4 regions of the Desulfitobacterium hafniense DCB-2 genome follow, and region 3 is predicted to be linked to each of the others. Evidence: riboswitches for the same ligand, from Rfam matches in the RefSeq annotation. Region 3 holds a riboswitch; each other region holds the start of a gene.

Region 1 (8,029 bases), 1.5 Mb from region 3:
ACGGCCGGCTTGAACGACTTTCTCAAGAACAGGGAGAATGTCGGCGATAGCGCCAATCTTTTTATCGGTAATTAAGATGTAAGGATCATTTAAAATAGCTTCCATCTTATCAGTATCGGTGATCATATATGCAGAGAGATAGCCCCGGTCAAATTGCATACCTTCGACAACTTTGAGCTCGGTGGTCATTCCTTTAGCTTCTTCTACGGTGATTACGCCGTCTTTGCCGACCTTTTCCATAGCATCAGAAATCAGAACGCCGATGTTGTCATCGCCGGCGGAGATAGAAGCTACTTGAGCGATGGATTCCTTGCTTTCAATGGGCTTTGCATTGGTTTTAATATCCTCGACAACAGATTCAACAGCCTTCTCAATGCCTCGCTTGATGCCCATAGGATTAGCACCGGCAGCTACATTCTTTAAGCCTTCACGGATAATCGCTTGGGCCAATACAGTTGCAGTGGTGGTTCCATCCCCTGCTACATCATTGGTTTTGGTTGCAACCTCCTTGACAAGTTGGGCCCCCATATTCTCGAATGGATCTTCCAGCTCAATTTCCCGGGCGATAGTCACACCATCATTGGTAATCAAAGGAGCGCCGAATTTTTTGTCCAAAACCACATTACGGCCTTTAGGTCCAAGAGTTACCCGGACAGACTCAGCCAGGGCATTAACACCACGCTCTAATGCGCGGCGAGCTTCTTCATTGAAAACGATTTGTTTTGCCACCTGTAAGTTCCTCCTTAAAAATCAAAATTCAAGGGTCAATAAGTAAAAAACACTGTACAATGTCAAGTTCATTAAGTGAATAAAGCAAAGAGTATTATCTTAGCCAATAACCGCTAAAATGTCAGTTTCCTTAAGAATAAGATACTCTTGACCATCATACTTTACTTCAGTACCGGCATATTTGGAATAAATCACGCGGTCACCCACTTTAACATCCAGGACGATGCGCTCTCCTTTTTCCATTTTTCCAGGTCCTACTGCAACGACTTCACCTTCTTGAGGCTTTTCTTTAGCCGTATCCGGCATGATGATTCCGCTTTTTGTCTTTTCTTCCATGGGGAGTGCTTTAATGACTACCCGATCACCTAGAGGCTTAATGTTCATTGAAGAAAGTCCCTCCTTAAGAACTCAAATATTATTTTGATATTGTTAGCACTCATTCCTATTGAGTGCTAACATCATACTATAATAATATGCAAGGTGGATGAAGAAATCAAATCCTGTCATTTGCATTTTTAAGAGATTTACAAGCGAAAACCTTCTATTTTCTCCTTATATCTTCCCCTTATTGCATCACTCTTAAATTGACAGAATCTCATAGCTTCGACTTGCATTCACTAAGCAATATATTGACCAGTCCCCGGGGGGTTTATTCATCCTTTGGACAAAAAATCATCACGGCGCCTTAGAAGAAGGGATATCCAGCCCTCCCGGCCAGATACCCCTTCTTCTCATTCTTTTATTACCCTATGCCGTGCCTGCTCAATTTTACACGGCAAACCATCAATGAGTTCTTAATTTCTCATAGCGTTTGCGAATCTCTTCGATTGCGGACCCCAGAACAACTTGAACCATAGAATGGTCAAGGTTCAAAAGATAGACCTTGGTTTTACCGATCTTTAAACTGGAATCGGCATATTCTTGTTCAAGAAGAATCCCCTCTCTTAATGCGTAGCGAATAAGCTCTTTCACTTGGGATATGGTAACTCCCAGATGATCCGACAGGGTGAGCCTCGCTTTGGTGGAAGCAATATACGTCATGCTTAGCTGAAGCTGAGCTATGATTGAGATTGCTTGTTCAAGATCCTTTTCAGGCTCATATTCCTGCGGTCGCTCCTGAGGGAGAAACTCGCCGAAAAAATCTCCGGAATCACTAAAGGCTTGAAGTTCGTGGTGCATGCTTCCCTTCACGCCGATAACTTTAACATCTTTTCCCCAGGCCCTTACTTTTCGAAGTAAAGGCAAAAAATCCCCATCCCCAGTCAACAGAAGAAACACATCAAAGGTTGCGGTACGAGTGAGCAAGATCTCCTGCGCTTCCAATATGAGCTCCACATCCGCCGCATTTCGCCTTAATCCCGTACTGGCAAAATTGTTTTTTCCGTACACATGGCGTGTATATACATGAATCTTCTCAAAGGAAGTCTGGGCACGCCAGAATTCTTCCCGATCGAAATTAGCATAGAGATAAATAGCGGATAGAACATAGTCATTTTGTTTAGCATACAGTTGAATGGATTCCATAAGGATTTCCGGAGTTAATTCATAACCTTGTTCAAAGAGTCCAGTCCATATATTTTCATAATCAATAAAAGCAATCGCCTTCAAAACAATGTCACCCCATTTCCACTTTCCCTTACTATAGAGTACGCAGGAAAAGGACAGGAGTGACAAGCAAAAAAATTTTTATATTGAATTGAACCTAAAAAACCTCAAAAACACGCTGAAGATGCCTATTGGTGAACAGGCACAGCACACTCGCTGGCCTCCCCTTTGAGGATCTGAATTCCATGGGGCAAAGCAGGGACAAGGGCTGCCCAACATTCCTTACAGGCCTTAGGCGAACCCGGCATATTGATGATTAAAGTCTGCTTGCGCAAGGCCGCCACTGCCCGGCTCAACATAGCCTTCGGAGTAATTTTGTAGCTTTCATAACGCATTACTTCAGCAATCCCGGGGACCATACGATCCGCAATAGCAGTCGTCGCCTCCGGGGTAACATCACGCAAGGAGAAACCCGTGCCACCTGTGGTCAGAATAAGGTCTAAGCCCTCTTCATCGGCCCACTTTTTCATCGTTTGGGCCAAAAGCTCCTGATCATCCGGAAGAATAGTATAGAGAACGACCTCGCCGTCGATCTCTTTCACCAGTTCCTTGAGAACAGCACCGGAAAGATCCTCTCTTTGCCCCTGAGATCCTTTATCACTGGCGGTTATAACCCCAACCCTCAGCATTACTCCATCACCTCAACACTATCTCCCACATTAATAGGGCCGCCTTCCAGAACACGGATGAAGATCCCTTCCTTGGGCATAACACAGTCCCCCGCTTGATAATAAATAGCACATCGGGTGTGACATTCTTTACCGATTTGTGTCACTTCGCCCACGCCGGTTTCACCAATCTTTAATTTTGTGCCCAGGGGCAGGCTCACCAGATCGATTCCTTCGGTGGTTAAATTCTCGGCAAAATCTCCCGGTCCCACATCAAGCCCCATATCCTGCATCTTCTTGATGCTTTCCATCGCCAGCAAGCTTACCTGACGATGCCAATCCCCGCCATGAGCATCTCCTTCGATACCAAAATTAACCTTCAGTACTCCCTCCCCTACATTTTTTTTCCGCATCCCTTTTTTCTCACTTGTACAAACTGCGATAATCTTCGCCATCATCGTTCCTCCTAATTTGTTTTAAATCATTCGAATTTATCTATTAAGTTGTGCTCTTTAAGTGATCTTCGCGAATAAAATGCCCGCTCTTGCCGCCGGTTTTCTCCATAAGCCGGATATCACTGATAACCATGGTCTTGTCGATAGCCTTGCACATATCATAAATAGTTAAGGCAGCAACACTGACAGCCGTAAGCGCTTCCATCTCAACCCCGGTTTTACCCGTGACTTTGACAATTCCTTCGATTTCTATGGTTCCGGGAGGAACAATTTCGAAATTCAGTTTTGCTCCGGTAATAGCCAGAGGATGACACATGGGAATCACATTTGAAGTTTGTTTGGCTGCCATGATTCCCGCGACCTGGGCCACCGCCAGCACATCCCCTTTGGCAATCTGTCCTGAGCGAATCCTCTCCAAAGTCTCCGCCTGCATTTCCACCTTACCCCGGGCCGTAGCCACCCGGGTCGTCTCCGCCTTAGCCGAGACATCCACCATACGTGCCCGGCCTTCTTCATCAAAATGTGTCAGTTCCATCATTATCCTCCAATCTGGGACATAATCCGTTGATCCTGCCAGGCCTGATCATTCATATGATGTTCAGCCGGCTTATTCCAAATCGCCTGGGCAAAAACATCCCTGACTTCATTATCACTCTTGTTGGAGCGAAGCACTTCACGAAAATCCACTTCTTTGGAACTGTGTAAGCACAGGCGCAGCTTCCCGTCGGGAGTCAGGCGAATTCGATTGCAAGTGCTGCAAAAATGCTTGCTGATAGCGCTGATAAAGCCCACACTGCCCTTAAAACCCTCTGAAGTGATATATTCTGCAGGACCGCCTCCTTGAATATCGTGAGTGGCTTTCAGGCCCTCTAAGCCCAGTATTGCTTTCATCTCATCGATAGATACGAAATCACTGCGTTTATCCGAGCTGATCCCGATAGGCATCAATTCGATAAAGCGAACATGAAGCGGATAGTCACGAGCTAATTCCATAAAACGGGGTAGCTCATGGCTATTGAAATCACGAACCACCACCACATTGAGTTTAACCGGATGCAGCCCTACTTCGAGAGAGCGGTGTATTCCCTGAAAGACTTTCTTAATATCCCCACCACGGGTAAGTTCCCGGAACCTATCTTCATTGAAAGTATCCAGGCTTATATTGACCCGATTGACTCCCGCCTTTTTCAGATCTTCCGCCATGTCCGCAAGAAGTATCCCATTGGTGGTCAGCATCAAATCTTCCACTCCTGGAATTTGCGAGGCATTCTGCAAAAATTCCAGGACTCCGGACCTGATTAAGGGTTCCCCGCCGGTGATGCGGAACCGTCTAAAGCCCAATGTGGTGCTAATGCGCATGACACGCAATATTTCCTCATAGGTTAAGATGCGCTCATGAGGAATCCATTGAACTCCTTCAGCGGGCATGCAATATTTACATCGTAAATTGCAGCGATCTGTAATGGAAATCCTCAGGTATTCGATCTGGCGCCGATATTGATCTTGCATAGATTCCCCTCACCTTCACGTTCATTATTCCACAAAATAAATAAGCCCCACGGTCTGTAAAACCGCGGAGCTCCCGCATACCCTACAGACTCCTTTCCAAATGGGAGGCATTACTGTTTCCAATAATACCCGGTGCAGAATGCACGACTGGTAAACCATAGCTAACTTTAGGTTTCCAGTTTCGGAGCACATAAACATATTCTATTTGCTGATTATTCCATGTTTCAAAATAATTATAGCAGAATGAATGTAACTACTTGTAGTATACACCATTTTGGAGATTGCCAAAAGAGTTCAAAGCAATAATATTTCTTAATCCTTATTAATATTTCTTAATATATTCCAGATAAATAACATTTTTTCCATTAAAAATAATAAAAAATGTTCTTTTTTACAGCATTAAATACTATGACTATTGTGTTGCCGCAGCTCCAGGCACTCCTGAGGGGTATTCATATTGCTTAAAAAAAGATGTATTGCGGGAAAATCCCGGAAATCCTTCTCCCTTAGATAACGCACTCTGCTGTATTGCTGAACAAGTTTTGTCAGTTTAAGATGCTTTGCCTTTAAGCTCTCGGCAAGCAAGGGGAGGCAATTCTTGTGGTAAAAAGCATGAAGAGGGTGAACTACACCCTCAATCTCGGGGACTAGAATACTCTCGCCTTCAATTTCTCCAGCCATAAATCGAATCACCTTTGTATTCAAAAAAGGCATATCGCAAGCAGCAAAAAAGGCATGATCATAGCGGGCTTCCCGCAAGCATGCTTCCAATCCACCTAACGGCCCATGATCCGGATAATTATCCTTGATCACCTTTACTCCATAGTCAGCGTAAAGCTCCGGATGATTGCTGCTAATCATCACTTCCGCAAAAACCGCATTGAAGACAGCTAAGCTGTGTTCGATGAGCGGTGCCCCATCCCATTCAATAAAAGCCTTGTTGCAACCCATGCGGGAACTTTTCCCACCGGCCAGAATAATCCCGGTCATCGGCAGAAGGGTTTGTCCATAATCAGCACCCATATCCTATGTCTCCCTTGTCTCTATCAACGTTTAAACTTTCGTCTTATATTGTAACATAGATAGAGAAAACATGCCTAGGGTAGAGCTGTAGAAGGGTTTTATCTCATTGTTGCCTTTGTTCTGTAACAAAACGAGAGTGCCTCACGCTATATACTGGATATAGCCAGACACTCTCCTATTCTTATCCACTCCGCGGATAAGTCAACTACGCCTCAGATAGAGTCGACACTCCACCTGAGGCGAGTTTTCTTTATTGCTTAAATTACTTCAGAGCCTCCACCCGTACACCACAGACCTTATATTCGTAGGTCTTGGTTACTTTATCATACGCCCCATTGGTTAAGACATTGGTCGGTGACTCCCTATAGTGCAGGGTCATAAAGAGCACCCCTGGCGGAACTCGTTTGGTTACCCAAACCTTGGTCACTACCTCACCGCGGCGGGAAACTACCTTGATTTTCTCACCATCCTGAATCCCCAATCGCCGGGCGTCCTTAGGATTAAGCTCAGCCAATTCCTCGGGGGCATGCTCATCCAGCGCCGCCGAGAAACGGGTGGAGATGTTATAATGCTGCAGCTTGCGGCCCGTGGTCAGCAGGAATGGGTACTCTTCATCGGGCAGCTCATCCGGCAGTTGATGCTCAATCACCGTAAACACGCCTTTGCCGCGGGTAAATTTCCCTTGGTGCAGGAACTTCGTGCCCGGATGTTCGGCATGAGGAACCGGCCATTGCAGGCCTTTTTTGCCCAGACGCTCATAGGTAACTCCGGCAAACTGCGGTGCCAGGGAGGCAACCTCCAGCATGATCTCTGCAGGCGATGGGTAAGCCATCGGGTACCCCATCCGGTTGGAAAGCTCGCAGATGATTTCCCAGTCCGCCTTCGTATTGGCGATAGGCTTAATCGCCCGGTTAACCCGTTGCACCCGACGCTCGGTATTGGTGAAAGTACCGTCCTTTTCCGCAAAGCTGGCCCCCGGTAAAATAACATCGGCCAATTCGGCAGTCTCAGACATAAAGATGTTCTGAACAACCAGAAAGTCCAAGGCCTTCAGGCCTTTACGCACATGATTGGCGTCGGCATCGGTCAGCACAGGATCTTCGCCCATGATATACATGGCCCGCAATTCCTTCTTGACTGCTGAATCAAACATATCCGGAATCATGAAGCCCTGATTGGGATTAAGGGAAACTCCCCAGGCCTCTTCAAACTTAGCCCGTGCCTCTGGGTTGGTAACACTCTGATAGCCGGGATAAACATTGGGCAGAGCTCCCATGTCGCAGGCTCCCTGCACATTGTTCTGCCCCCGCAGCGGGTTGACCCCGGAGCTTTCTTTGCCGATATTTCCGGTCAGCATGGCCAGATTGGCCAGGGACATAACATTATCCGTACCACAAACATGTTCCGTGATTCCCAGGGTGTAGAAAATCTGAGCTCGCTCCACACTGGTGTAGAGACGGGCAGCTTCTGCCATCAGCTCCACGGGAACTCCAGTGATTTTGCTGACTTCTTCCGGCGGGAATTTCTTGAGATTTTCCCTGAGTTCTTGATAGCCTTCGGTTCGCTCCTCAATAAAAGCGCGATCCTCCCAGCCGTTCTCGACAATGATGTTCATGATCCCGTTGATCAGGGCAATATCCGTACCTGGTTTCAATCTCATCCAGATATGAGCATCCCTGGCCAGTTCGATCTCCCGCGGATCAGCTACAATAAGCTTGGCTCCCCGGGCCAGAGCCTGCTTCATCTTGGTGCCGATAATCGGATGAGCTTCTGTAGTATTGGAACCAATCACAAACATGACTTCGGCATTAGGGATTTCGTTGATAGAATTAGTCATCGCTCCTGAACCAAATGAAGTGGCAAGACCTGCCACAGTGGGAGCGTGTCAGGTACGGGCGCAGTGATCAACATTATTGGTTCCGATCACTGCGCGCATAAATTTTTGCATCAGGTAATTTTCTTCATTGGTACAGCGGGCTGAACTGAGTGCTGCAAAAGAATCTGGCCCATAATCCTCTTTAATCTGGGAGAACTTTGCGGCAATTAAATCAAGGGCTTCATCCCAGCCTGCCGGGACGAATTCTCCATCCTTTTTAATCA
Region 2 (8,029 bases), 1.5 Mb from region 3:
AACGAATATGAGTAAACTAAAATAGATATGAATTAATTAAAATAAACTGGAAATAGAGCCTGATTGGTTGTAAGATAAAAATAAAGTGAAATATATATTGTTATGTATATTTGTATTGGTTTAAATTTAGGGTTGGTGCAAAGGCCAGTTCTTGGCAGAGATATTTCCTAATATAGTGGGTGATGTGGCGCCCGGGCTTGGAGGAGGTTGTCCATGAAACTTATTACTGTGGCGGGGCCCCCGTCATCAGGCAAGACTTCGGTCATCTTAAGGCTGGTTGAGTCTATGCCGGAAAAGAAGAAGATCGGTGTCGTAAAATTTGACTGTTTGACTTCTTTTGATAATTTGAGCTATGAAGAGGCAGGGATCCCTGTGCAGACCGGTTTTTCAGGGAAGATCTGCCCGGATCATTTCTTTGTCAGTAATATTGAAGATGCGGTACAGTGGGGGATTCAATCAGGTTTTGAACTGCTGATCACGGAAAGTGCAGGGTTATGCAACCGTTGTTCCCCTTATATCAAAGGTATCCTATCCATTTGTGTCATCGATAATCTATCCGGTATCAATACCCCCCGAAAAATTGGGCCGATGCTGAAATTTGCCGATATCGTCGTGGTTACCAAAGGGGATATTGTCTCCCAGGCCGAGCGGGAAGTTTTTGCCTTTAATATCACTCAGGTCAATCCCGCCGCCCGGATCGTCTTTGTCAATGGCATTACCGGACAAGGGGCTTTTATTCTTGCCAAGCATTTGCAGCAGGCCAGGGACATTGAAACCACCCGGGATATGAAACTGCGCTTTACCACACCGGCGGCCGTCTGTTCCTACTGCACAGGTGAGACGAGGATTGGAGAGCCTTATCAGATGGGAATGATGAAGAAGATGGAGTTTGGCAATGATGAAAAGCAATGATTTTTTACACCTGGTCCATAACCAAAGCCTAAAGGATCTGCTTAAGGAGTATCCGATTGGAGCTGATTTCCTGACCAATTTGCGCTTGGGCGATATCAAGGCCGAACTGACCCTGCCGGAGGCATTGCAGGAAGCGGATGGGGAAATTCTCGCCGAGTTTGGCATGGACCCCTTCGGAGTAGTACAGGGTTTTTGTCAGTTTCTTGAAACCTTTTCCCTGCAGAAAGGTTCCCGTACGGTGATTTCTTTTCTGACCATCCACGGGGGATACAATAAGCTGAAAGAACCTGAGGACATCAACTTTACCATTTATCCCGGCGAGATTATCAGTATTGTCGGCCCAACCGGCTCAGGAAAGAGCCGGCTGCTCAATGATATCGAGTGTCTGGCTCAAGGAGATACGCCCACCGGCCGAGTGATCCGGATCAATGGCGAGGAACTGGATGATCTCCAGCGTTTTGAGATGGAAGGAAAACTGGTGGCTCAGCTGTCCCAGAACATGAACTTCGTCATGGATTTGACGGTTCGTGAGTTCTTGGAAATGCATGCCAAGAGCAGGCTGATTCCTCATGCGCAGGATGTAATTGGCCGATGTTTTCAATGTGCCAATGATCTGGCGGGAGAAAAATTTTCCGAGGAGACGAAAGTAACCCAACTCAGCGGCGGACAATCCCGGGCCTTGATGATCGCCGACACAGCGTTTATCAGCGAGTCTCCTATCGTTTTGATTGACGAAATAGAGAACGCGGGGATAGATCGGAGGCAAGCCATCACCCTCTTGGCCCATCGGGAAAAGATCATCTTGATTTCCACCCATGATCCCCTCCTGGGCTTAAGCGCCGATAAACGGATTGTGATTAAGGACGGTGGAATCGCCAAAGTCATCCATACAACAGAGGAAGAAAGAGCCAGCCTCAAAACCATCGAAAAACTGGATAATGTCCTGGGGGAATTGAGAAACCGTCTGCGCTTGGGAGAGATGATTGACCAGCTGCCGGATTGGGCGGCCATTGAGTAAGGATTAAACAATGAGGAAAAGAGGTGCGGAAGATGTGGGAGATCTATGACGCCATGATCAACGGGATTCCTGAAGATTTTTTGGTGGATGAGCTGGTCTGCGGAACGACCCATTCCGTGATTCGCAGCGGGAACGGAGTGGGACTGGGCCCCAATCGTCCCTTTGAAACAAGAATGCCGATGCTCACCCAAAATTTGCTGGGCCTGCCCCTGCGGGTGGCAGCAGGCTGTGTCAAGTCCTGGAATTATGTAGAGGCTTCTATCGGATTGGCGGCGATCAACGCTTATTACAATAATCCTCAAGTAGCCAGAGAACATGGTGTAATTTTCTCCGATGCCAAAAGGGTCGAGGACCGCATGAACGACCCCTTTATCATGTCTCAGAATGAAGTGAAAGGCAAAAAGGTTGGGGTGGTGGGTCATTTCCCCCATTTGGAAAGCCTTCTGGAGCCGATCTGCGATCTTTCTATTCTGGAGTGGAGTCCGGAGGAAGGGGACTATCCCCTGCCGGCCAGTGAATTTATCCTGCCGGAGTGTGACTATGTCTATATCACTTGCGCTTCGGTAGTGGATAAGACGCTGCCCAGGCTTCTGGAATTGTCAAGGAACGCCCGGCGGATCACGTTGGTTGGCCCGGGGACCCCGCTGGCTCCTGTACTTTTTGAGCATGGGCTTCAAGAGCTTTCGGGCTTTATGGTTAAAGATAATGCCCGGGCTTTTCGAATCGTAGCCGGGGCCGAGAAAGTGAAGATATATTCCGCGGGACAGAAGGTGACCATAAAAAAATAAGCAAGGGGGAGCAGGATGAATTTCGAATGGAATGAAAATACGGTGAGATGGTATCAGGACGCAGAAAGGTACACCGGGTTTTTCAAGAATATTGCTGAGTTGGTAGGGCCTAAAGTGGCGGAGCACTCTTCTTTATGTGATATTGGCTGCGGCATAGGACTGGTGGATTTAGAGCTGAGCAAAACCATTGACAGTATTACCTGCATAGATAGGCATCCTTATGCCATTGAGATACTTAAACAAAGAATTCAGGCCGAAAATATCAGGAACATCACTCCTTTGCTGATGGATTGCAACGCCATCGAGGCGGGGTGGGATGTTATCTTAATCAGCTTCTTCGGCAGCCGCGAGTTGGAACAATTTTTGCCCCGCTGTAAAAAACTCATCGCTGTGGTGGGCAGAAAGAGCCAGACAGAGCTCTATCCGGAAAAGTATCGGAAATTCCAGAAAAACACCTCTGAAGAGGTAGAGGGAAATTTAAACAGCAAGGGAATAGCTTATTCCCTAACCGAAACGGCTTTTGAATTTGGCCAGCCCTTTCGGTCGGAGGAAGATGCCCGGGATTTTATCAGGACCCAATCCCATGATATCAACCCCGGAGATTTGGCAGGTTTTCTGGCGGAACGCCTTGTGGCAACAGGTAAAGAGGACTTTCCCCTCTATCTGCCGCGCCAAAAGGCTGTAGGAATATTTGAAATCGAAGGGAGGCTGTAAATGCACATCTTTTTGACCGGGGAGATCCAAGTGGGCAAAAGTACCATCGTCGATAAAGCACTGGCTCTTTGCCAGGTAACCTACGCAGGATTCAGAACCTACTTTGGCCCGGACAGAGGTTCTCCCAACCGGCGGCTTTATCTGGCTGCAGCCTCGGGAGAGAAGGTCTATCAGGAAGAAAACAGTGTGGTTCATTTTTCTGAAAATAGTCCCCCCCAAGTCTTTACAGAGCGGTTTGATGGGTATGGGGCAGAACTCGTTCGCTGTGCCGGAAACCAGGCTCAACTTATCGTGATGGATGAATGCGGCAGCCTGGAACGGGAGGCTCTTGTCTTTCAGCAGGAGATCTTAGCAGCCATAGAAGGTCCGGTTCCGATTCTTGGCGTGATCAAGCAGGCCAGCAGCGGCTGGACGGATCGGATAAGATGTCATCCCAAGGTAAAGCTGGTTTCCGTGTGCCGGGAAAACCGGGATGCGCTCCCTCACATCATCGCCTTGTATTTGCAGCAGTGTTTATAATGATTAAAACCAATCTGATCAAAACCTATTGAAACATAACTAAACCCAATATATAATAAGAATAGTGATTGAGAAAAATTTCATAATGATCTCCGAGCCGGAGCAACCTAAAGAGTCATCCATGGTTGGTCGGCCAGGGCTGTACGCCCTCGGGGTATATCCAGAAATGGCTATGCCTTCACGTTTGAGAAGGAGGTGGATTCCCAATATGTTGGGTTTACTAGAGGTTCCACTTTCGTTAAAGTGGAACCTTTTAACGTTTAAAGATCGGTTGGACTGGAGCCCGCCAACATGGAGAAAGAAGGTTGGTCAACAATGGGATTGAATTGTATGAAAATGATGGGGATACCGACTTTTGCGGAAAGACCCGATGCCGAATATTTGTTTTTTCCCGGATGTAATCCCTTTGCTGACAGGTCAAAAGGGGAATGGAATATGGTCTGTATGCAGTTGCTTAGGGATAGAAAAATTGATTTTGCCGTTCTGGGTAAAGATCAGTGGTGTTGTGGGGATAAAGCCTGCCAATTGGGCTATGGAGAGCTTTCGGGTTTAATAAGCCAAAGAAATATCACTGCTTGGCAGGAGTTGAAAATAAAGAAGATCGTAACAAGTTGTCCCCGCTGTTTTTATAACTTCCAGCATAAATATCGCCGGTATGGCGGAAACTTCGAAGTTATCCTGCTTTCTAGGCCTTGTGATGAGAAACTGAGTATCCAGACTTTACAGGAAGGGGTTTGGTAAAATGAAGTTAGCGATCATAGGCGGATATAATTTTGAGCGGCACAGCAAATCCATGGGCAAGCTGAAAAATATCGAACTGCGCTTCCACGACGGCGTGCCCAAAAAAAACAACAAAAAGGTATTGGAAAACCTCATCAAGGACACAGATTGTGTGATTATCGTGCAAATGGTCTGTTCCCATTCCAGCATGTGGGATGCCAAAGATGTGGCCAGAAAATATAATAAGAAGATCTATTATTCCCAGGCAAAGGGGCTTGCCTCAGTGCTGACTATGATTGAAAAAGAGCATGGGATTAGGACAGCTTAGTTTGACAAAAGAACCAAATCATACTATAATTATTTCCAAATTGAATCCTATGGTGTAATGATAAGAGGAAGATTCGGGTATCCCTTAAGAGAGTTTGGCAGGGTGGAAACCAGACGGGTAAGCGGATCAGGGCACTTGGAGCACGTTTTAAAGAAGGAGGATTTCCTTGAGAGCTGCCTTTTCAGGAGTTTGGGAACCAGGCGGCTTATATGGAGATCAAGCAGGGTGGAACCGCGGGAAGGATACTCTCGTCCCTGTAGCGAAAGCTACGGGACGGGAGTTTTTTGCATTACAGGAAGCACAAAGACAACCAGGCAGTCGCCTTTGCCAGCCAAGTTTTCTTTAATGTCCCGGTAGCTCAAGAGATTAGGTAGTAAAAAATAGGGAGGTTAACCATGAAATTTCAGGACATGATCCTTTCCCTGAATCAATTTTGGGGAGAACAAGGGTGCATCATTGCTCAGCCTTATGATATGGAAAAAGGCGCCGGAACCTTTAATCCCAACACCTTCTTGCGTGCCCTGGGGCCTGAACCGTGGAAAGTGGCTTATATTGAGCCTTCCCGCCGTCCTACGGATGGACGCTATGGAGAAAACCCCAACCGTTTACAGCATTATTTTCAATACCAGGTTATTATTAAGCCTTCGCCGGATAATATTCAGGAGCTCTATCTGCAAAGCCTGGAACGTTTGGGAGTTAACCCCAAAGAACATGATATTCGCTTTGTGGAAGACAACTGGGAGTCGCCGACCCTGGGGGCCTGGGGGTTAGGTTGGGAAGTTTGGCTGGATGGCATGGAGGTCACTCAGTTCACCTACTTCCAACAATGCGGGGGGATTGACTGCAAACCGGTCTGTGCCGAGATCACCTACGGTCTCGAGCGTTTGGCCATGTATATTCAAAATAAAGAGAGTGTCTATGATATTGAGTATGTAGGAGATATCACTTACGGCGATATCTACCTCCAAAACGAGATCGATTATTCTCATTACAATTTTGAAGCCGCCGATGTGGAAGCCCTGCAAACCTGGTTTGAAATGTATGAGAAGGAAGCCATTCGGATCGTGGAGAAAGGATTGGTCCTTCCTGCTTATGATTATGTCCTGAAATGCTCCCATACCTTCAACCTTCTCGATGCCCGGGGAGCCATCAGTGTGACTGAGCGGACGGGCTATATCGCCCGGGTCCGCAATTTGGCCCGTCTTTGCGCTCAGGCCTATGTGGAGCAGCGTGAAAGATTAGGCTACCCCCTACTCAAAGAACAGTCCGGAAAGGAGGCCGAATAAGATGGCTAAGGATTTTCTCTTAGAGATCGGCACAGAAGAGATCCCGGCGAAATTTGCCCCGGGAGTGCTGAACCAACTTCGGGAACAAGCCCAGAAATACTGCCAGGAGCTGCGTCTGGATTATCAAGACCTGAAAGTTTACACTACACCCCGGCGTTTTGCCGTGCTTATTCAAGGCCTGGCCGAAAAACAAACGGATTTTACAGCAGAGGTCAAAGGGCCTGCCGTCAAAGCGGCCTATGATGCGGAGGGAAACCCTACTAAGGCTGCTCAAGGCTTTGCCCGGGGGCAAGGGGTGGAGCCCAAGGATCTTTTCGTTCAGGAATTAAACGGTGTGTCCTATGTCTATGCCCGGAAATTTGAGCTGGGCCAGCCTACCTTGCAATTATTGCCCAAGCTTTGCACCGATTTGATCACCGGACTGCATTTTCCCAAGCCCATGCGCTGGGCCGACCTGGAGTTCCGCTTTGCCCGCCCCATTCGCTGGATCGTTGCCTTATTTGGCAGTGAGGTCATCCCCTTTGAGTTTGTGGGGCTGGCATCGGGAAAAGCCTCCCGGGGGCATCGTACCTTAGGCGGACCTGTAACTTTGGATAGCCCGGCGGACTATGAAAAACAAATGCTCCAGGCCTTTGTCATGGTGGACCCGGAGCAGCGCCGGCAATCCGTCTGGGAGCAAATCCATGCCCTCGCCGCTAAAGTGGGGGGAGATGTGGAGAAGGATGACGATCTTCTGGATGAAGTAACCCATATCATCGAATACCCTACCGCTCTGCTCGGTGAAGTGGCTCCGAATTATATGCATCTGCCGGAACCGGTGATCACCACTCCCATGAAAGAGCATCAGCGTTATTTCCCTGTACGGGATAAGGAAGGCAAGCTGCTTCCCTATTTCATTACCGTACGCAATGGGGATGATTATGCCCTGGCGAAGGTCAAGGCCGGGAATGAGAAAGTTCTCAAAGCCCGTTTGGAAGATGCGGCCTTCTATTATCGTGAAGACCAAAAAACACCTCTTGCTGAGCTGGTCGAAAAGCTGGATAAAGTCACCTACCATGAGAAATTAGGCAGTGTCCGCCAGCGGGTGGAGCGGATTCGGACCCTGGCCCGGGGGATAGCAGCTCGATTGGGGATGGAGAGCGAAAAGCAGGACTTGGTTGAGCGGACGGCACTGCTGGCCAAAGCGGATCTGGTGACGTTGATGGTCTATGATTTCCCGGAGCTTCAAGGGATTATGGGAGCGGATTATGCCCGCATGGTTGGTGAAAAGCCCGAAGTGTGCACAGGGATTCTCGAACATTATCAACCTCGTTTCGCCGGGGATGAATTGCCGCAATCCTACACCGGGCAAATCGTCAGTGTTGCCGATAAGCTGGATGCTATTGTGGGTGCCTTTGGCATCGGGATTCAGCCTACCGGGTCTCAGGATCCCTATGCCTTAAGACGCCAGGCTCAAGGGGTCGTAGGGATCATTCTGGAAGCAGGCTGGGATATCTCTTTGGAACAGCTGATTGCTGCTTCTTATGTGAACTTTGCCGAGCAAGGAATCAGTCTGCTTCCTTTAGCCGATCTGCAAAGTGCTCTCCAGGATTTCTTCCAGCAGCGGCTGCGCTTTGTGCTTCAGGAGCAAGGGGCGCGTTACGATACCCTTGATGCGGTCCTCGCCCAGGGCAGCAATCAGATCACGCGGGCAGCCAGGAAGGCCCAAGTTCTGGCGGCCAAGCGGGAAACAACGGAGTTTGTT
Region 3 (8,029 bases):
GCCATCCATCTCACCAAAGGAGGGATCCCTTCCGGGGTCGTCTCCATTCCCACCCGCTATATTCACAGTCCCTCGGAAATGGTGGATCAAGGGGATATCGAGGGAGCGGCTCAATTGCTGCTGGCTCTTTTGGAAGGACCTGCTGAACTGTAGGTTCAACCGTGATTCCCTGTTCATCATGTAGCGTCGTTTATCATGGATCAGAGAAAACGTAAAAGCCGGATTCCCACTGCTGCTTAGGAGGGAGTCCGGCTTTTGCTTTTAAAGGATTCCTGGTGCTGCTGGCGGGATGAAAGGTAAAGGGCAATATCATACAAGAACTCCAGTACCGCCTGTGGTATGCTAAATAGCAGATAACCGGGAAGGGAGGATAAGTTTCATGAAACAGGAAATGAGAATCGTAAAATATGACCCGGAATTAAAGGTTGAAGCCTATCATTTTCAAGGGATTATGCAGAAGTTTCCCAACCATTTTCATGAGTATTATGTGATTGGGTTTATTGAAAAAGGTCAGCGGTTTTTATCCTGCAAAAATAAGGAATATACCATTGAGCCGGGTGATCTTCTGATCTTCAATCCCCGCGACAATCATATTTGCGAACAAATTGACGGCAAAACATTGGATTATCGCTGTATCAATATCCAGCCGGAAATTATGAGCAAGGCGGTCTTGGAAATAAAAGGGGAAGAGTATTTGCCTTATTTTACCTCTCAAGTCGTTTTTCATAGCGAGTTGGTTACTATACTCCGGGAGCTGCACCAAATGCTTATGGAGGAAGAAAAAGATTTCAGGAAAGAAGAACTATTCTTTTTCCTTTTAGAGCAGCTCATAGAAGAGTATACAGAGCAGGCAGCAACGACTGCAACTGCAGAACAAAGCGCGGAAGCACGGGCTATCTGTGAATTCTTAGAAAAACACTACATGGAAACTATCACCCTGGCCGACTTAGGCAATTTGACCGGGCTGAGCAAATACTATCTGCTTCGTTCCTTTACAAAGCAAAAAGGCATCTCTCCCTATAGCTATTTGGAAACGATACGGATTGATAAAGCAAAGAAAATGCTGGAGAGGGGGGGTGTTGCCCATTGACGTGGCATTGCAGACCGGGTTTACTGATCAAAGCCATTTTTCTAACTTTTTCAAAAAGTTTATCGGGCTAACCCCAAAACAATACAGGAGCATTTTTAAGGATTCTCAAAGCTGATTTTTTTTGAATGGAAAGGGGTTTCATGGACACAAGAAAAGAGCTTCAAGGACATTTGCTGGCATTTATGACGATTTTTATTTGGGGTACAACCTTTATATCCACCAAGTTGCTTTTAGAATCCATAACGCCTGTGGAAATACTTTTCTTAAGGTTTGCGATTGGTTTTCTTATCTTGCTCCTCGCTTATCCTCACAGGCTCAGGATCAGGGAAAGAAAGCAGGATCTATATTTTGCCGCCGCCGGTTTATGCGGGGTTACCCTGTATTTCCTGCTTGAAAATATAGCATTAACCTATACTTTCGCCTCCAATGTAGGGGTAATTGTCGCAATCTCACCTTTTTTTACCGCTTTGTTTGCTCATCTGTTTTTAGATACTGAGAAATTGAGGGTGCGGTTTTTTATAGGTTTTAGTGTTGCTGTTGTCGGGATTATCCTGATCAGCTTTAACGGAAGCAACAACCTGCAACTGAATCCCTTGGGAGATATACTGGCTGTTTTAGCTGCCGTGGTATGGGCCGCCTATTCTGTGCTGACCAAGAAAATAAGCGGGTTTCACTACAACACCATTCAGGCAACACGGAGAATTTTCTTCTATGGGTTGGTGTTTATGATACCCGCTTTATGCATATTGGGGTTCAATCCGGACATAACTGAATTAACACGACCAAATAACCTATTCAATATTCTGTTTTTAGGGTTGGGGGCATCGGCGCTTTGCTTTGTGACCTGGAACTCGGCGGTGAAACTATTGGGCGCAGTCAAAACCAGCGTTTATATTTATCTGGTTCCTGTCATAACCGTTATTACTGCCGTTATTGTGCTGCGTGAGGAAATTACCGGAGTTTCAGTATTGGGAATTGTACTGACATTAACAGGGTTATTGATTTCGGAGAGGAAAGGCAGGCATATCCCTCAGCAGACAGAAGCGAGTAAAGCTTAGCAACCCCAAATGACATTTTAAGCATAGTCAAATGGCTATGCTTTTTATTTGCCGCTGTGAACTTGAGAAGTGTGACCCAAAACACAACACCAGAGTCTGGGGATGGTACAATAAGTTCAAATGATGAGCAATGGAGGAGGCATAATGATCGATCATCCTGGCTTTGTCCTGGAGCACTGCCGGAGAAACTGCGGTAAATCTGCTCAGGACTGGTCTTTATTACACCAACAGTTAGAGCAGATGCTCAAGAATCTGGATTTATTATCCCATTTGAAGCAAAAGTTTCCGGTGATTCATTATCATCATTTACCGAAGATCAGCATAGCCGGTTGTCCTAACGCTTGTTCCCAGCCCCAAATCAAAGATATCGGTCTGACCGGTTTTCTTATGCCTAAGCTTACGGAGGCGGGGTGTACGGGCTGCCAGGCCTGCTGCCGTTCTTGTCAGGAAGGTGCCTTATCCTGGCAGGGAGAGCTGGAATTTGAGCCGACGAAGTGCATTGGCTGCGGGGATTGTGTCCGTTCCTGCCCCACAGATAAAATCCTCCCCGGGGAATCGGGATGGACTCTTCATCTCGGCGGACGCCTGGGAAGGCATCCCCAATTGGCGCGATTGTCCAGGGAAAAGCTCCAGACTTCTGAACTTCCCCGGATCATTGGCCGCATCCTTGAAGACTATATAGACAATGGCCTGCCTCAGGAAAGGCTTACTCATTTTCTGGACCGCCGACCGCACCTGTAAGGTTTTACAAAGAGTTTTGGCGTTCGTGAATCCAGCTCCTCAGTTGCTCTAAATCGCTGATGGTGATTTGTTTTTTCTCCATTTTAAGTATTCCTAAATCCCGCAATTCGCTTAAGATGCGGCTCACGGATTCCCGCGCTAAGCTGCACATTCCCGCCAGCTCGGTAGCGGTCAGAGGAACAGTGATCAGAATTCCCTCAGGGGTCTCCTGGCCGTGGACATGAGCCAGGGCAAAGAGTTTGGCCCCCAGCCGGGAACGAGCATCCCCCAGAGCGATGTTTTTGATTTGCCGGTAGGCTCTGCGGAGATCCAAAGCCATGTTTTGATAAAAAGGCAGAAGGGTGGAAGGATTTTCCTTAAAATACTGGACCAGTGCTTTGCGATCCAAAACGAAAACATCGGAGGCTTCAGCAGTGAGGGCTGCATAAGGATAAGTTTTACTATCTAAAACAACTTCCGGAAAAAATGCGGGCGGCTGCAGAATCCGGAAAATTTTTTCGGTAAATTCACTCATAAGCAGGATTTGAATGCGGCCTTTGAGCAAAAAATAAACTGAGTTGCTTTCTTCTCCGAAAAAGAAAAGGAATTGCTTTGCTGCATAATGGCGAACCCGTCCATGAGCAGAACAAAACTCCCAAAATGAATCGGGCAGTTCCTGCCAGTTAGGATTGCTTTTAAATAGTTCAAACCCGGTGATATTACTAGCCATACTTCTCTTCCTCTCATAAACTATCATAGAAGTTTATTATGAAGAAAATTCTCTATTCCTTGGCAGAAACCCTTTAAAAGTAGAAAAAACTATTTTCTTGAGCAGTGAGACATTCCCTGATTGCTGCTTATGGTTTATAATAGGGAATGGCCGAGCCATATTTCCTACTGACTGAAGCAAGTCTGACGCTATCTACGGAATTTTGGCCGTTTCAGAAATATCTGAAACCAGGGTATGCTTAGAAATGAACATGCCTTCCGTAAAGAAAAGGAGGAACCCCTATGCAGAAGATTAAAGTACAGGATGCGATTGGATCGGTGCTTATGCACGATCTGACACAAATTATTCCAGGAAAAACAAAAGACGCCCGCTTTAGAAAGGGTCATGTGATCAAAGAAGAGGATATTCCCACCCTGCTTAGTATGGGAAAAGAGCATATTTTTGTCTGGGATCAGACTCCGGGTCTTATTCACGAAGATGAAGCGGCGGAGCGCCTGGCCAAGGCTGTGGCCGGTCCGGGGCTTTCTTTCAGTGAAACGAAAGAGGGAAAGGTCAATCTGATTGCTGAAGAGGATGGTTTAATCTATGCTTCGGAAGAAGGGATCTACGCCCTTAATTCTTTGGAATATATTATTCTTGCCACCCTTCATAATCACCGCCCGGTGAAGAAAGGGCAGAAGATAGCCGGGACCAGAGTGGTTCCTTTGATGATTGATGAAAATGTCGTGATCGAAGCGGAAGGAATCGCCCGCCGCTTCGAGGAACCCATTCTGCAAATCCGCCCCCTGCAATCCAAAAAGGTTGGGGTGGTGACCACGGGAAGTGAAGTATACCATGGCCGTATCCAGGATAAATTCGGACCGGTTCTGCAAAGAAAAGTGGCTGAATGGGGTTCTGTCCTGCTGGGGCAAACCTTCGCCGACGATGATGTGGAGATGATTCAGGAACGCATCCGCGAGCATATCGAACAAGGCGCGGAAATGGTCCTGGTCACCGGCGGCATGTCCGTGGATCCCGATGATTTAACCCCTACAGCCATCAAAGGTCTGGGGGGAGAGTTGATCACTTATGGCACTCCTGTTCTTCCCGGAGCCATGCTGTTGCTGGCTTACCTGGATGATATCCCGATTCTGGGATTGCCCGGATGTGTCATGTACTCAAGAAAAACGGTCTTTGACCTGGTGGCCACCCGCATTCTGGCCGGTGAGCGGCTTACCCGCCTGGAAATTGCCAAATACGGTCATGGCGGCTTGTGCCTGGAGTGTCCGGAATGTACCTATCCTCACTGTCCCTTCGGCAAATAAGCGTTAAAAAAAACCCGGCTTCGCCGTGCCTTAAACGCATACTTACGAAGGAGGCGAAGTCGCTGGTTGCCCTTATACTTTCTGATAGTGCAAGGTAAGGGAGCCTCGCCCAACGGCTTTAGGTAATTTAAAGCAGTTGGCGAGGCTCCCTTTTTTACAACCTTTGCTCAGCCAAATTACCAACCTGTTGGCAATTTGGCTGAGCAATGGACCGTTGATAAAAGAGCTGGCGCCGCTTCTTCAGGAGAAGACTTTTTTAGAGATCTGCCATAGATCACTGAGGTTCCGGCAGGGAAAAACCCGGGTGCAATAGTTTCTGTACTCGTCCATAAGATTGTCCGGCAAAGTCCAATCCTTTTCAGCCAAGGGGTTCAGCCAGAAGACATGCTTAATCTTCCCTTGGATCTCCTGCAGATAGTCTGCTTGGGCAGGGCGGAAATTGTTGCGGCCATCTCCCATAATCAACAGGGTTCCCCGGGTAGAAAGTGAAGGCAGGACATCCCGGGCAAAGTCTTTAAATACCTTGCCATAATCGGTAAAGCCGGAAGAATGCTTACGGCCCCAGGAACGGATCTCGGCCATGGAGTCGCCGCTTGCCAGCCATTCTTCATGGGTGATATCCCAGATGCCATCGATGAAAAGGTAAAGCCGCACTTTACGAAAGCGGGATTTCATACGTTGGCATAAGTAGAGAAGGAATTGAGAGAAGGGAGCCACAGAGTTGGATACATCGCATAAGACAATGAGCTCGGGATGCTTTAAGGCGGGAGTTTCATACTCGAAGCGAAAGACAGCGCCATTCCCCCGCACCATTTCTTGGAGCAAAGAGGAGAGGCGCAGCCTGCCCCGGGAGGCCTTTTTTTTCCGCAAGCCCCGGTGAACGGCCAATTGGTTGCCCATTTGCCGGAGGGCTTGCTGGACCATCCCTTCTTCAGCGGCGGTAAATGAATTCAGGGGCTTAAAGCGCCAATTTATTTCACGGAAGCTGTCCCAGCGATTCTGCTCGGATAAACGTTCCTGCCAAAGGACCTGGTGAATCCGGCGCTGCCAGAAGTCCTGATAAGCTTCGAATTTCTGCCACTGGTCTTCCGGGACTTCCCCCCGCTCTCTAGCCAGCTCCAAAGAATTGGACCAAGTCAGAAACCCTGACTGTCCCAGGATGAATCTGGCCTGCTTTCCCAAATCAAATTCCTTAGTTTCTTCTTCCTCGATGGTACTGGGGAACCCCTTAAGTCCCATCAAATAGTGGAGATCCGGCATTTGAAAGGAAATGGACCGGGCTGGAGAGGACTCTCCCGCTGATTTAAGGTGCAGGGTGATTCCTCCTTGCCCGGTACCGATGCCCTGGTGGGAGCCATCCCCAGCCTCCCCTTGGTCTGAGCCTGTACATTGCCCAGGAGCGGTAGGCTCTGAATCCGGAGAGGATGGAGCTGGGGCCAGGAGTTCATAGACCATGTCAAAAAGCTGCTGATCCTCCTGGCGATGGATGAAGAGAGATTTAAGCACGAGCTTAGGCGCCAGGTCCGGGTACCGGGTTAAGGCCTTTAAAGCATCCTGAATCTCATCCAGGGTGATATGGATGCCCACCGAACGCAGTGCCGAGATAAGCTTCAGCAGCTGCCAGCCGTTGATCGTTAATTCTTTCATGGCTGCACCCCGCCTTAAGCCTGAGTTCTTCTGGCAGCTTCCTGCTGCCAGGCTTTTAAACGATCCTCAAGTTTTGCCAAATCACTGGGATATTTTAAAAGTATGGATAGGGTACCTTCCAATTGCTGCATATCGAGGGAGTCCTGGCGCAGAATATGGAGAGCCCGGGCAAAGTCCATGCTTTCGGAGACACTGGGCAATTTGCGCAAAGGGATCTTGCGGATTTTGGCCACAAATTCACAGACATCCTGAATTAAGGCTGCGGCAACTTCCGGACACCGTTGGGCAAGAATCCTCATTTCCTGTTCCACATCGGGATAAGCTAAGAGCAGATGAACACACCGTCTTCTTAAGGCTTCGGAAAGATCCCGGGTGTTGTTGCTGGTTAAAAGGACGATAGGAGAATTTTGGGCTTTAAAGGTTCCTACTTCCGGAATGGTGACTTGAAATTCGGCAAGCAGCTCCAGCAAAAAGCTTTCAAATTCTTCATCGCTTTTGTCCAGTTCATCAATTAAAAGAATAACGGGCTCTTCCGCAAGCACAGTTTGCAGCAAAGGCCTGGCCAATAAAAACTCCGGTCCATAAATATTCTCCTTAATCTCTTCCCAGCCGGAGATTCCCACCTGCAGACGCAGTAATTGTTTGGCATAATCCCATTCATAAAGGGCTTTATTTAAATCCAGCCCTTCATAGCACTGGAGGCGAATCAGTCTGCGGCCGGTGCTGCGGGCCAGAGCCAGGGCCAGCTGAGTTTTGCCGACTCCCGCCGGTCCTTCAATAAGACAGGGCTTGTGAAGGGCCAGGGCCAAAAATAAAGTGGTCCCTTTATCCTGATCAAGGATATAACCTTCCTGTTCCAAAGCATTCATTAATTCCCGAGGAGATTCCCACATCATGAATCCTCCCTTCCAGACTTTACTAGAATTTTACACGCTTTATCAAAGATTGACAATTATAAATAGGGGAGTTAGGATAAGCTTGACATCCTCTGGTACTCTGAAACGCTTAAACTATTGAGGGGTTATCTCACATATACATATGGAAAGGCAGGTAGAATTTCATGAACAAAAAAATTGCCATCCCTACCGAAGGGGAGAAGGTTAATGCTCATTTTGGCCGCAGTCAGGCCTTTACCCTTTTCCTCATTGAAGAGGGTAAGGTGTCCGGTCAGGAACGGATTGATACGGCTGATTTCCAACATCAGCATGAAGGAATCGCCCAGCTTCTCAAGTCTAAAGGAGTGGAAACTGTCATCTGTGGCGGGATTGGCCCCGGAGCCATCACCGGCTTGGAAAATGCCGGAATAGAGGTGTTAAGAGGAGCCAATGGCCCGGCTTTGGAAGCAGCTCAAGCCTATGCGGCAGGGACCTTTGTCTCCACCAATGCTGTCTGCAACCATAGTCATGACCACGATCACCACGGTCACGGTCATGACCATGATCACCATCATCATCATTAATGAGATTAATCTTTAACTTCA
Region 4 (8,029 bases), 1.2 Mb from region 3:
TCCCCCACCCCCGCGATGGTCAGATCATTAAGATCATAGGTTACGGGAATTCCACTGTAGTTCAGGGCAGGAGCACCGCTTATGGTAAGGGTTTTCAGTTCCGGTGTGGGGTCAAGACGCATATAGAGAATCCGGCTGTTGCCATCAGCGATATAAAGATTGCCCCTATCATCCCAGGCCAATCCATGCGCTGTAAATACAGAGGATTTAAGGCTGTCATTAGCAGGCGCTGTAGGAGTGTTTTTATCGGCAACTATGGCCAATTGACCGGAACTGTCGATTGTATAGATATAACCGCTGCCGCATAAATAGAGAGTCCCAGCATGAAAGCCCAGCCAGTGTGTGCCTGGAATCTTAGAGTCTTCAGCTGGTCCGGGAGTAGGATCGCCATTGGTTTCCTTTCCGGCAATGGTGGTAATAATCCCTTGCGGATCGACCTTGCGTATCCGCCTATTCCCACTATCACTGATATACATATTCCCTGCGCCATCAAAAGCAAGAGCGTTTGGTGTCTTAAGCTGTGCCGCAGTTGCCGGACCGCCGTCACCTGAATAGCCTGTTGAAGTTCCCGCCACCGTATAGAGCTTATTGGCTTCCATTGCAGTGGCAATTCCATACAAAGCCTCTTCCGCCCCATAATCTCTTGCCGGAATTATCCCAATTCTAGCACCATTGATAATATAGAGATTGCCCGCGTTGTCCATGGCAATATCTTTGGGTTGTATACTTACCGCATTGAGGTCGGCACCATCATCCCAATTAGATGATGTGGATGACCCGGTCCCGGCAAGGGTATAGATATTCCCCGCCACCAGATCCGCACCATGTTCTATTCCCCATAATGGACCATGCTGAGCCGGTATGATGCGCACGCTGTTTTTATCCGCAAGGTATAAATTGCCCGCCGGGTCAAACATGGTTTTGACAGTCCCATTTATGGTAGCGGCGCCCGCCGGTCCACCGTCACCGCTGGAAGAAGCCGTTCCATTTCCCACCACAGTATGAATATAGTTTTTCTTAACATCGATACCGTACAAGGTACCGTCCTGAGCCGGAATCACCCTGATCCGGTTGTCAGTTGGAATATACAGATTCCCGGCATCATCAAAATTGAGGCCGCCATTGGGGATTCTAATTGTGGCATCTTTGGCAGGGCCATTATCCCCTAATTCCCCTGTCGCTTTTTTGGTCCCCGCTACAGTAGCGATTTCTCCCACGCCAATTCCAGGGAAACTCAATAAAGGAGCCGGCTGCGCAGCTGCCGCATACACCCTTGCCGAAGGAAATGTGCCCCAAAGGCTGAATACCATAATCAATAAAGTAAACCAGGCAACAGCTTTCCGCTTATAGACTTTTGCTGGAGACCACTTTGAATTCATCTCTTTTATCCCCTTATTTCTAAATATCAATCATCATCCACTTTGTTTATAGCTACTCTGGCCTGTCCTAATCTGCTTAAAAGGAAAGTTTCCCCGAAGTTAACCGAGGAAACTTTCCAGTTTTTTGGCCACCTTACGGAGAGAAATTAGTTATTTGGCCGCTCCTGATCCGGCCCAGGAGAATCCTACTGAACCCGCAGCATTGACCGGCACAACACGCACATAATAGGTTCTGTTGGAAACAAGGCCGGTTAAAGTTGTCGAATCACCGATAACACCGCTATCTGCTAAGCTGTACACTGCCGTCAGCGGGTCAGCATAAACTGTTGAATCGGCAATATACACATCAAAAGTATCGGTATACGGAGTAATGTTGCTATAATCCCAGGCAACATCCAGTTCCCCAGAAGATGTACCTGCCACAGCTGTCGGGATATTATCCAGCCACCCTGGCAGATCATCGCTCACTGTAGTAAAAGAAAGCGATCCTGGGGTACTGAAGGTATTGCTGCTCACATCGGTAAAGCTGGGCAACGTCAGGCTGTAGCTGTGGCTGGCATCATCGGCCCGGTTATAGACAGGATTGGTGTTGCCGTTCACCGTCTCAGGAAAGAAAAACGTAGTTTGGGCTGCATTGGCATGAGGGGTATAACATTCCGCATTGGCGGTTGCCGACCCGTTAATCGTTGGATCCTGGACCACGGCAGGACTGCCCATAAGATCCGTCCGGACATAGTTGCTGCTCAGGTCAGACAGGAATGTTGAAAGTGACGAAGAGTCGATAGGCCTGTCAAAAACAACCCCCAGATTGGATTCATAGCTCCAGTCCGTCCCAGCAGCCGGACCGCCGAAGAAGGTCACGACGGGAGCCACATTGCTGTAACCTCCAAGTGAGTCAGGTGTTCTGAAGGTGAAGGTAAAGCCCACCCTGTCGGTATAGTTGCCCAGGGTTTTTCCGGGGCCGCTTCCTGAGCCGCCACCGCCGGCACCTTGGGCATCAGCCAAAGTGGCGGCATTGATGACCACATCATACAAGGTATCGTCTGCCAAAGCGGAAGCGAAGCTCAGGGTAACCGTGCTGCCATTGGTCAGACCCGAATCGGTCACACCGCTTGCATTACTGCCCACCTGTAAATTGGTGTAAGTGAAAGAAGCCGGCGTATAAGGAGAGTTGTGCAGCTTAACCTGAAACTGTCCCCCTGTCACCTGGCTGGAGGCTAAGGATTTATTGAAATAGAGATTCAAGGTTGCCGTACCGCCGGTTTTGGTATATTCATACCCGTTAAAATCCAAGGACTTATTGCCCGTACCGGAGCCTGTGCCGTTGTAATTCAGCGCGAAGGCTGAAGGAACAAAGGAAGCGATCATCAAAACCGCCACCATGAGAACTGAAAAAAACTGCGTTCTTTTACGGCTTAAGAATTCTTTCATCATAATTTACCCTCCTTTAAAATCAGAGCAGGAGCACTCCACCGGGTCCTACTGATAGGCTTATCCCCGTCATTATCAAACACCAATCTTACTCTTCTTCCTGCTTCACCTTGATTGCAAAGCACTTTTCTTCCCTCCTTTTCAAACGTGAAGGCCTATCCGTTTCCAGACACACCCTGAGGACTTTCGTCCTGGCCGGCAACCGTAGAATTCCCTTAGGTCTCACCAGCTTGGAGATATATTATATTGGTGCCTGAACCTTATGTATTAGGCATATATTATATATGCCTTTAGTCAAAATCATTATAACACAATATAACCAAATTGAAAGTACTTTTTATTAGCTTTCAAGATGGTTTATATTAGTTTATGTAGATTTTTATCCCCTTTCTTTTCCTAAAACAATAGAAAAAGAGTTTTTTACTTGTCATGTTGGCATAAATACAATATGACTTTAGGCATTATTTGCTATAGCACCGGCTTTCAAAACAGCTGTTGTGCACTATTTCTATTACAAGTTCTGGTTCATTTTGATGGGAGCGATATTTCTTTTCAGGAGCTCAAGCCTTGATGATTGCTGCAATTCATGGCATAATATCCCATAGGAGGTGAGCCACCAAGTGGATTTTGGCAGTCACTTAAGACAACTAAGAGAGAATCATATGCTTTCAACCTCCAGGTTATCTAAGCTATCCGGCTTAAGCCAATCCTTTATCTTCAGGATCGAGTCTGGAGAAAAACAACCGACCCTGGAAACCCTGCGCAAGTTGGCCCAAGGGTTGGGCATCAGCCTGGGAGAGCTGCTCGGTGAGGAAATGCTGAGCGAGCCTCAATCACCAAAAATCAGCCGGATTATCGGTAATATACGAAAACTCCCCGTTGAGCAGGTGGATGCCCTTGATTTATTTTTGGCTTCCCTTTCTTCCAGTTACGCCGTGGGGGAAAACCCGCTGACAGTACAGGCCATTAATCTCAAAAATTCTGCCGGGGACGGCTTTGAAATGGAGGTAGTCTTTTCTTCCAATGTCTCGGCTATTATGGAGCATAGAATCCCTGACGGCACAAACCGAAATATGGCAGGATTCCATCTCTATGACGGTGAGATGAAGGAGATTCCGATTGAAATTATTTCGGGAAGCAAGAAAATGCTGGGGCAAAGGGCGGAAAGAATCTTCGTGATCAAACCCAAAATCCGGCTTACGGACGGAAGATTTTATAAGCTAACCATATCTAAGCTGCTGCAGGCTAATAATTATAAGTACTTGAAAGAAAACCACACCATATTGTTTACGACACGGGAGATTGTCGATATCACTCCATATAATAAGAAGCTATGCAGCCCTTATCTTTCCTTGGCCCTGGAGAAAAGCAATATCAATTCCGGTGACGAAAATATCCCGGTTAATACCGAAATCAGACTGACTTTTTCCAATAATGTGATTACGAAAGCAGTGCGCGATAATAACCTGCATTGCTTTTCTTTGCGCAGCAGCAAAAACCAGATTGTAGAGATCGATGTCATCATGGGGGACCCCGATGATAATTCCGATAAGAAAAAGGAGATTGTGATCCGTCCCCAACAGCACCTACTGGCAAATACTCTTTATATCCTGACCATTTCCGAAAACCTGCAGGGGGGCAATCAGAAGCTGCTGGGAAGGGATAAAGCGATTATCTTCACTACCGATGAGACCGGCGCCGCTACTGCCGGACAGGGCGGGGTAGGGATTGCCTAGACTTATCTACATCTACCCCAAGATAACACCATCAAAGCAGATTTTAAAAAGAGCCCCTCATCGCAGAATTAGACTACGATGAGAGGCTCTTTATTGTAATCCTCCAGCAGTGCATTTACGTTTAGAGCGTCACACAAAAACAAACATATCTGCCTACCCTCTCCCAACTTCCCTATGGTGTATTGCAAAAAAAGAGGGCTCTTTCCTTTTACTGAACAACACTTTCGCATGCCCTCAAATGGTGCGTCAATGCACCATTTGAACTCCCTTCCCCATTTCACCGATTCTTCTCGCTCCTGGCAAAGAAGAAGGTGCCATGATATGAATTCAACTTATCCATTTGAGCTCCTAAAAATGGTTGAAAGTTTTAAAAAAGCAGCGATTTTCTGTGATCGATAAAACTATTTCAGGCTAAAAGGGCAAGATAAAAAAATATAGTCAAAGAAGGTCAAAACCCCGCCTTGAACCTCCTGCAGAAAAGTTATATAAATAAATTGTAAAGGTCAGTTTTGGTCAGTCAACATAAGCGAACTCAAGGAGGTGGCGCTGTATGTTTTAGTTAAATTATAAGGCTTTGGAGCCTTGCTTACCCTTACCATTGCTTAAATTCAAGTAAAAGTACAGACGGAGGTGTTGTTTATGTTTGATTTAGTCCCCTTTGAAGGAAGAAATTCAGGTTTGCCAAGGAAATCCCGCAATCTCTTTGACATTGACAGCATTTTCGAAAACTTTTTTAATGATACTCTATTCCCAGCCTTTTACAACCAAAGCGGTCAAATGCGGGTGGACGTCAGGGAAAATGAGAAGGAATTCATTGTCGAAGCCGAACTTCCCGGTGTGAACAAAGAGGAAATCCAGATTGACTGCACTGAGGATAGGCTTACTATAACCGTCCAGAAGACCGAAAGTACGGAAGAACAGAAGGATAACTATATCAGGAAAGAAAGAAAAGCCAGCTCCATGGCCAGGTCATTTGCCATAGCCAATATCAGACATGAGGAAATAACGGCTAAATATGAAAACGGCCTGCTTACCGTTACCTTGCCTAAGCATGAAAAGACTGCGCCCAAAGGCAAAAAAATTGATATCCAGTAGTTCCCCTTTAAAAAGAGCGCCGGACTTCCCCGGCGCTCTTTTTCCTCCACTATTCTGTTCCCGCTTTTAAAGCCTCACTCATGGAAACCGCGTGTACCTTCCTGGCACACAGCAGTTTGCTAAGCTGATAAGTCAGCATGATCGCCCCAAAGCAAACAACCACATACAGCGGATTAATAACCGTCGGCAGCACCAGATTGATCATCCCGCCCACATAGCCGTAGATGGCACCCATGGAAGCCGCCATGACCGGAATGCCGATCAGAAATCCGGCCACGATCACCAAGGTCGAACTGTTCAGGATCAGAGCATTGATCTCGCGGCGCCGGTAGCCAAAAATCTTAAACAACGAGATGGTATTCTTATTCTCCTCAATCATGAGGGAGGTTACCAGATAGATGATAATCAAGCTCACCATACAGGCGATCAGAGTCATCATCCCTACCATGGAAAGCATTGGCCCCAGCAGCTCATCCATAGCGGCCGCAGTCTCACTTAAAGATTTTGTTCCTGCCAGCTGTTCATCAGGAACAGCTAATTTTTCAGTGCTCCAGAGTCCCGTATAGCTGTTGGCGGGCAATCCGAGCTGCCTGTTCAATGCCTCAACGGGCATAAAGATAAACTGCCCCGCGTAGGAATCGGCCACCGCGTCAATAGAGAAAACATAGGGCTGCCCATCCTGCTTGCTGATCAAGCTTACCCTGTCCCCCGCCTTGATTCCCAGCTTTTCCGCCAAAGGCTTGGTTACGTTGATCTGATCATTGGGAAGGGGCTGCCCCTTGCTGTCGGTCAGCGTTAAGAACGCGGAATCCGGCTCTACACCGGTCACATAAAATTCTATTTCTTCCTCGTCTTCAGGATAAAACCTCCCGGCGTTGAAAACTTCCGCCCCTGCCGGCGCTTGCCCGTAGTGCAGGTCCTTAAAAGCGTATTCATATTCGAACCGGTAAGTGCCTTCGGTACTGCTTTTGAACACATAACCCATGGAATTCATGATCGTAAAACCCAAGAGCATAAGGACCGAAGCGCTGATGACCCCCAAAAAAAGGAACAAAAGACGGGAAATGCTTCTCAGCTGCTCCCGCAGCTTGAATTTGGTGCCGAAGGTGAATCTCTCCAGCTTAAAGGCCCGCTCCAGAGCGTTCACTTTGGTTTTTTGTTCACTCCCTTTCATCAACTCCGCCGGAGAACGTCGCAATTCCAGGCGAATGACCAGGTAGCTGCTGAGGCCCAGAAACAGCACAGGAGTCAGTACGCCGATGAGGGCATGCCAAAGGTTCAGTTCAACACCTGCAACAGGAACATTGTAGTAAGAAACCATCCCTGTGATCGCCGGCGCCACGGACAACAGGGCCAGCAAACTTCCTGCCGCTCCCCCCGCAACGGCCAGCAGCAGAGGAATAGTCATATAGTGGCCCATCAGCTCACGCCGCCGGTAGCCCTGGGCGTAAAGTGTTCCGATGATCACCCCTTCCCGGCGGATCATGCGCCAGATCATAATGCCGATAATCAGGCAGCACAGCAAAAACATCGCCGCCGGCACCGGAATGCTCATGGTTTTCAAACCGGTGATCGACGCCCAGGCCATCCTGGCCCGTTTATTGTTCATAATGTCAACCCATTCAGATTCTGTGACGCCTTCGGCATGCAAACGCTCCCGGAATTGCACTGCCTGCTGGTTCAGGCTCTGGGTTCTGTCCTGAAACCTGACAGAATAAAAGAGGGACCCGTTGCCGATATCCGCAAATTCCGCAGGGTCGATAACGCCCACACCGAAATTACTGGGGGATACCATGATATCGTAGACATTTTTTAAGGGATAGATATAGTGAGGCAGGGATACATAGCCCACCACCGTAAAGTTTTTACCGGCTGCCTTGATACTGTTTCCCAGTGAATAGCCGTTGGCTTTGGCAAAAGCGGGGTCAAGCAGGATTTCTCCCGGGCCGGCAAGCCCCCGCCCCTCGATGACCGCCGGGATGTTCAGCTTTTTTGTTTTACTTAAGAGCCGCAGGGTCAGCGAATCCGAGAGGGCAGCGTCAAAACTCCTGTACTCCTCAATGACGGCATGAACCGCTCTCTCCAATTCCCCGCTGTCGGGAATGGCTTTGTCCGTTGCAAAGGACAGATCCTCCTGCTGATGTCCCTCTGTAAAGGTGGTGATCAGCGTATCAAGGTTCTGGGCTATGCCTGCCGCCACAACAAAGGTATAACTGCCAAGAACAATGAGCATAAGAACGCCTAGGTAGCGCAGTGGGTTTTCTTTCAAGATCCGCCAAACTCTCTTGTTCAGCGCCATTACCACTCAATCCTTTCCGCCGGAATAATTACCTGGTTGACTGCTGCTTCCACGATTTCCCCGGATCTCAGTTTAAACACCCGGTTGGC

What was found. A riboswitch is a leader RNA that binds a small molecule or an ion and turns the genes downstream of it on or off. The one in region 3 is predicted to bind molybdenum cofactor.
Region 1: it holds a riboswitch for molybdenum cofactor, as region 3 does, so the genes downstream of both, moaA (GTP 3',8-cyclase MoaA) here and DHAF_RS13810 (molybdopterin-binding protein) in region 3, are expected to answer to the same signal.
Region 2: it holds a riboswitch for molybdenum cofactor, as region 3 does, so the genes downstream of both, DHAF_RS21255 (heterodisulfide reductase-related iron-sulfur binding cluster) here and DHAF_RS13810 (molybdopterin-binding protein) in region 3, are expected to answer to the same signal.
Region 4: it holds a riboswitch for molybdenum cofactor, as region 3 does, so the genes downstream of both, DHAF_RS08470 (fibronectin type III domain-containing protein) here and DHAF_RS13810 (molybdopterin-binding protein) in region 3, are expected to answer to the same signal.

What each region holds. Positions count from the first base shown of each region.
Region 1 covers NC_011830.1:1,505,341-1,513,369, reverse strand. The annotation lists gene groL (chaperonin GroEL) at 1-729, opposite strand, end outside; gene groES (co-chaperone GroES) at 829-1,113, opposite strand; gene DHAF_RS07035 (NYN domain-containing protein) at 1,513-2,337, opposite strand; gene DHAF_RS07030 (MogA/MoaB family molybdenum cofactor biosynthesis protein) at 2,463-2,963, opposite strand; gene DHAF_RS07025 (MOSC domain-containing protein) at 2,963-3,397, opposite strand; gene moaC (cyclic pyranopterin monophosphate synthase MoaC) at 3,441-3,932, opposite strand; gene moaA (GTP 3',8-cyclase MoaA) at 3,935-4,906, opposite strand; molybdenum cofactor riboswitch at 4,979-5,105, opposite strand; gene mobA (molybdenum cofactor guanylyltransferase) at 5,306-5,929, opposite strand; gene fdhF (formate dehydrogenase subunit alpha) at 6,192-8,029, opposite strand, start outside.
Region 2 covers NC_011830.1:4,503,405-4,511,433, reverse strand. The annotation lists gene DHAF_RS21280 (GTP-binding protein) at 214-912, shown strand; gene DHAF_RS21275 (ATP-binding cassette domain-containing protein) at 899-1,930, shown strand; gene DHAF_RS21270 (DUF364 domain-containing protein) at 1,963-2,718, shown strand; gene DHAF_RS21265 (class I SAM-dependent methyltransferase) at 2,734-3,432, shown strand; gene DHAF_RS21260 (nucleoside-triphosphatase) at 3,433-3,951, shown strand; molybdenum cofactor riboswitch at 4,030-4,162, shown strand; gene DHAF_RS21255 (heterodisulfide reductase-related iron-sulfur binding cluster) at 4,243-4,692, shown strand; gene DHAF_RS21250 (DUF2325 domain-containing protein) at 4,694-4,999, shown strand; gene glyQ (glycine--tRNA ligase subunit alpha) at 5,395-6,285, shown strand; gene glyS (glycine--tRNA ligase subunit beta) at 6,287-8,029, shown strand, end outside.
Region 3 covers NC_011830.1:2,959,136-2,967,164, reverse strand. The annotation lists gene DHAF_RS13835 (M42 family metallopeptidase) at 1-153, shown strand, start outside; partial or broken gene DHAF_RS13830 (AraC family ligand binding domain-containing protein) at 380-1,205, shown strand; gene DHAF_RS13825 (DMT family transporter) at 1,231-2,148, shown strand; gene DHAF_RS13820 (4Fe-4S dicluster domain-containing protein) at 2,293-2,889, shown strand; gene DHAF_RS13815 (Crp/Fnr family transcriptional regulator) at 2,894-3,598, opposite strand; molybdenum cofactor riboswitch at 3,735-3,887, shown strand; gene DHAF_RS13810 (molybdopterin-binding protein) at 3,880-4,902, shown strand; gene DHAF_RS13805 (VWA domain-containing protein) at 5,143-6,549, opposite strand; gene DHAF_RS13800 (AAA family ATPase) at 6,564-7,445, opposite strand; gene DHAF_RS13795 (NifB/NifX family molybdenum-iron cluster-binding protein) at 7,610-8,008, shown strand.
Region 4 covers NC_011830.1:1,805,023-1,813,051, reverse strand. The annotation lists gene DHAF_RS08475 (cell wall-binding repeat-containing protein) at 1-1,379, opposite strand, end outside; gene DHAF_RS08470 (fibronectin type III domain-containing protein) at 1,530-2,813, opposite strand; molybdenum cofactor riboswitch at 2,929-3,058, opposite strand; gene DHAF_RS08465 (helix-turn-helix domain-containing protein) at 3,431-4,546, shown strand; gene DHAF_RS08455 (Hsp20/alpha crystallin family protein) at 5,186-5,641, shown strand; gene DHAF_RS08450 (ABC transporter permease) at 5,691-7,940, opposite strand; gene DHAF_RS08445 (ABC transporter ATP-binding protein) at 7,940-8,029, opposite strand, start outside.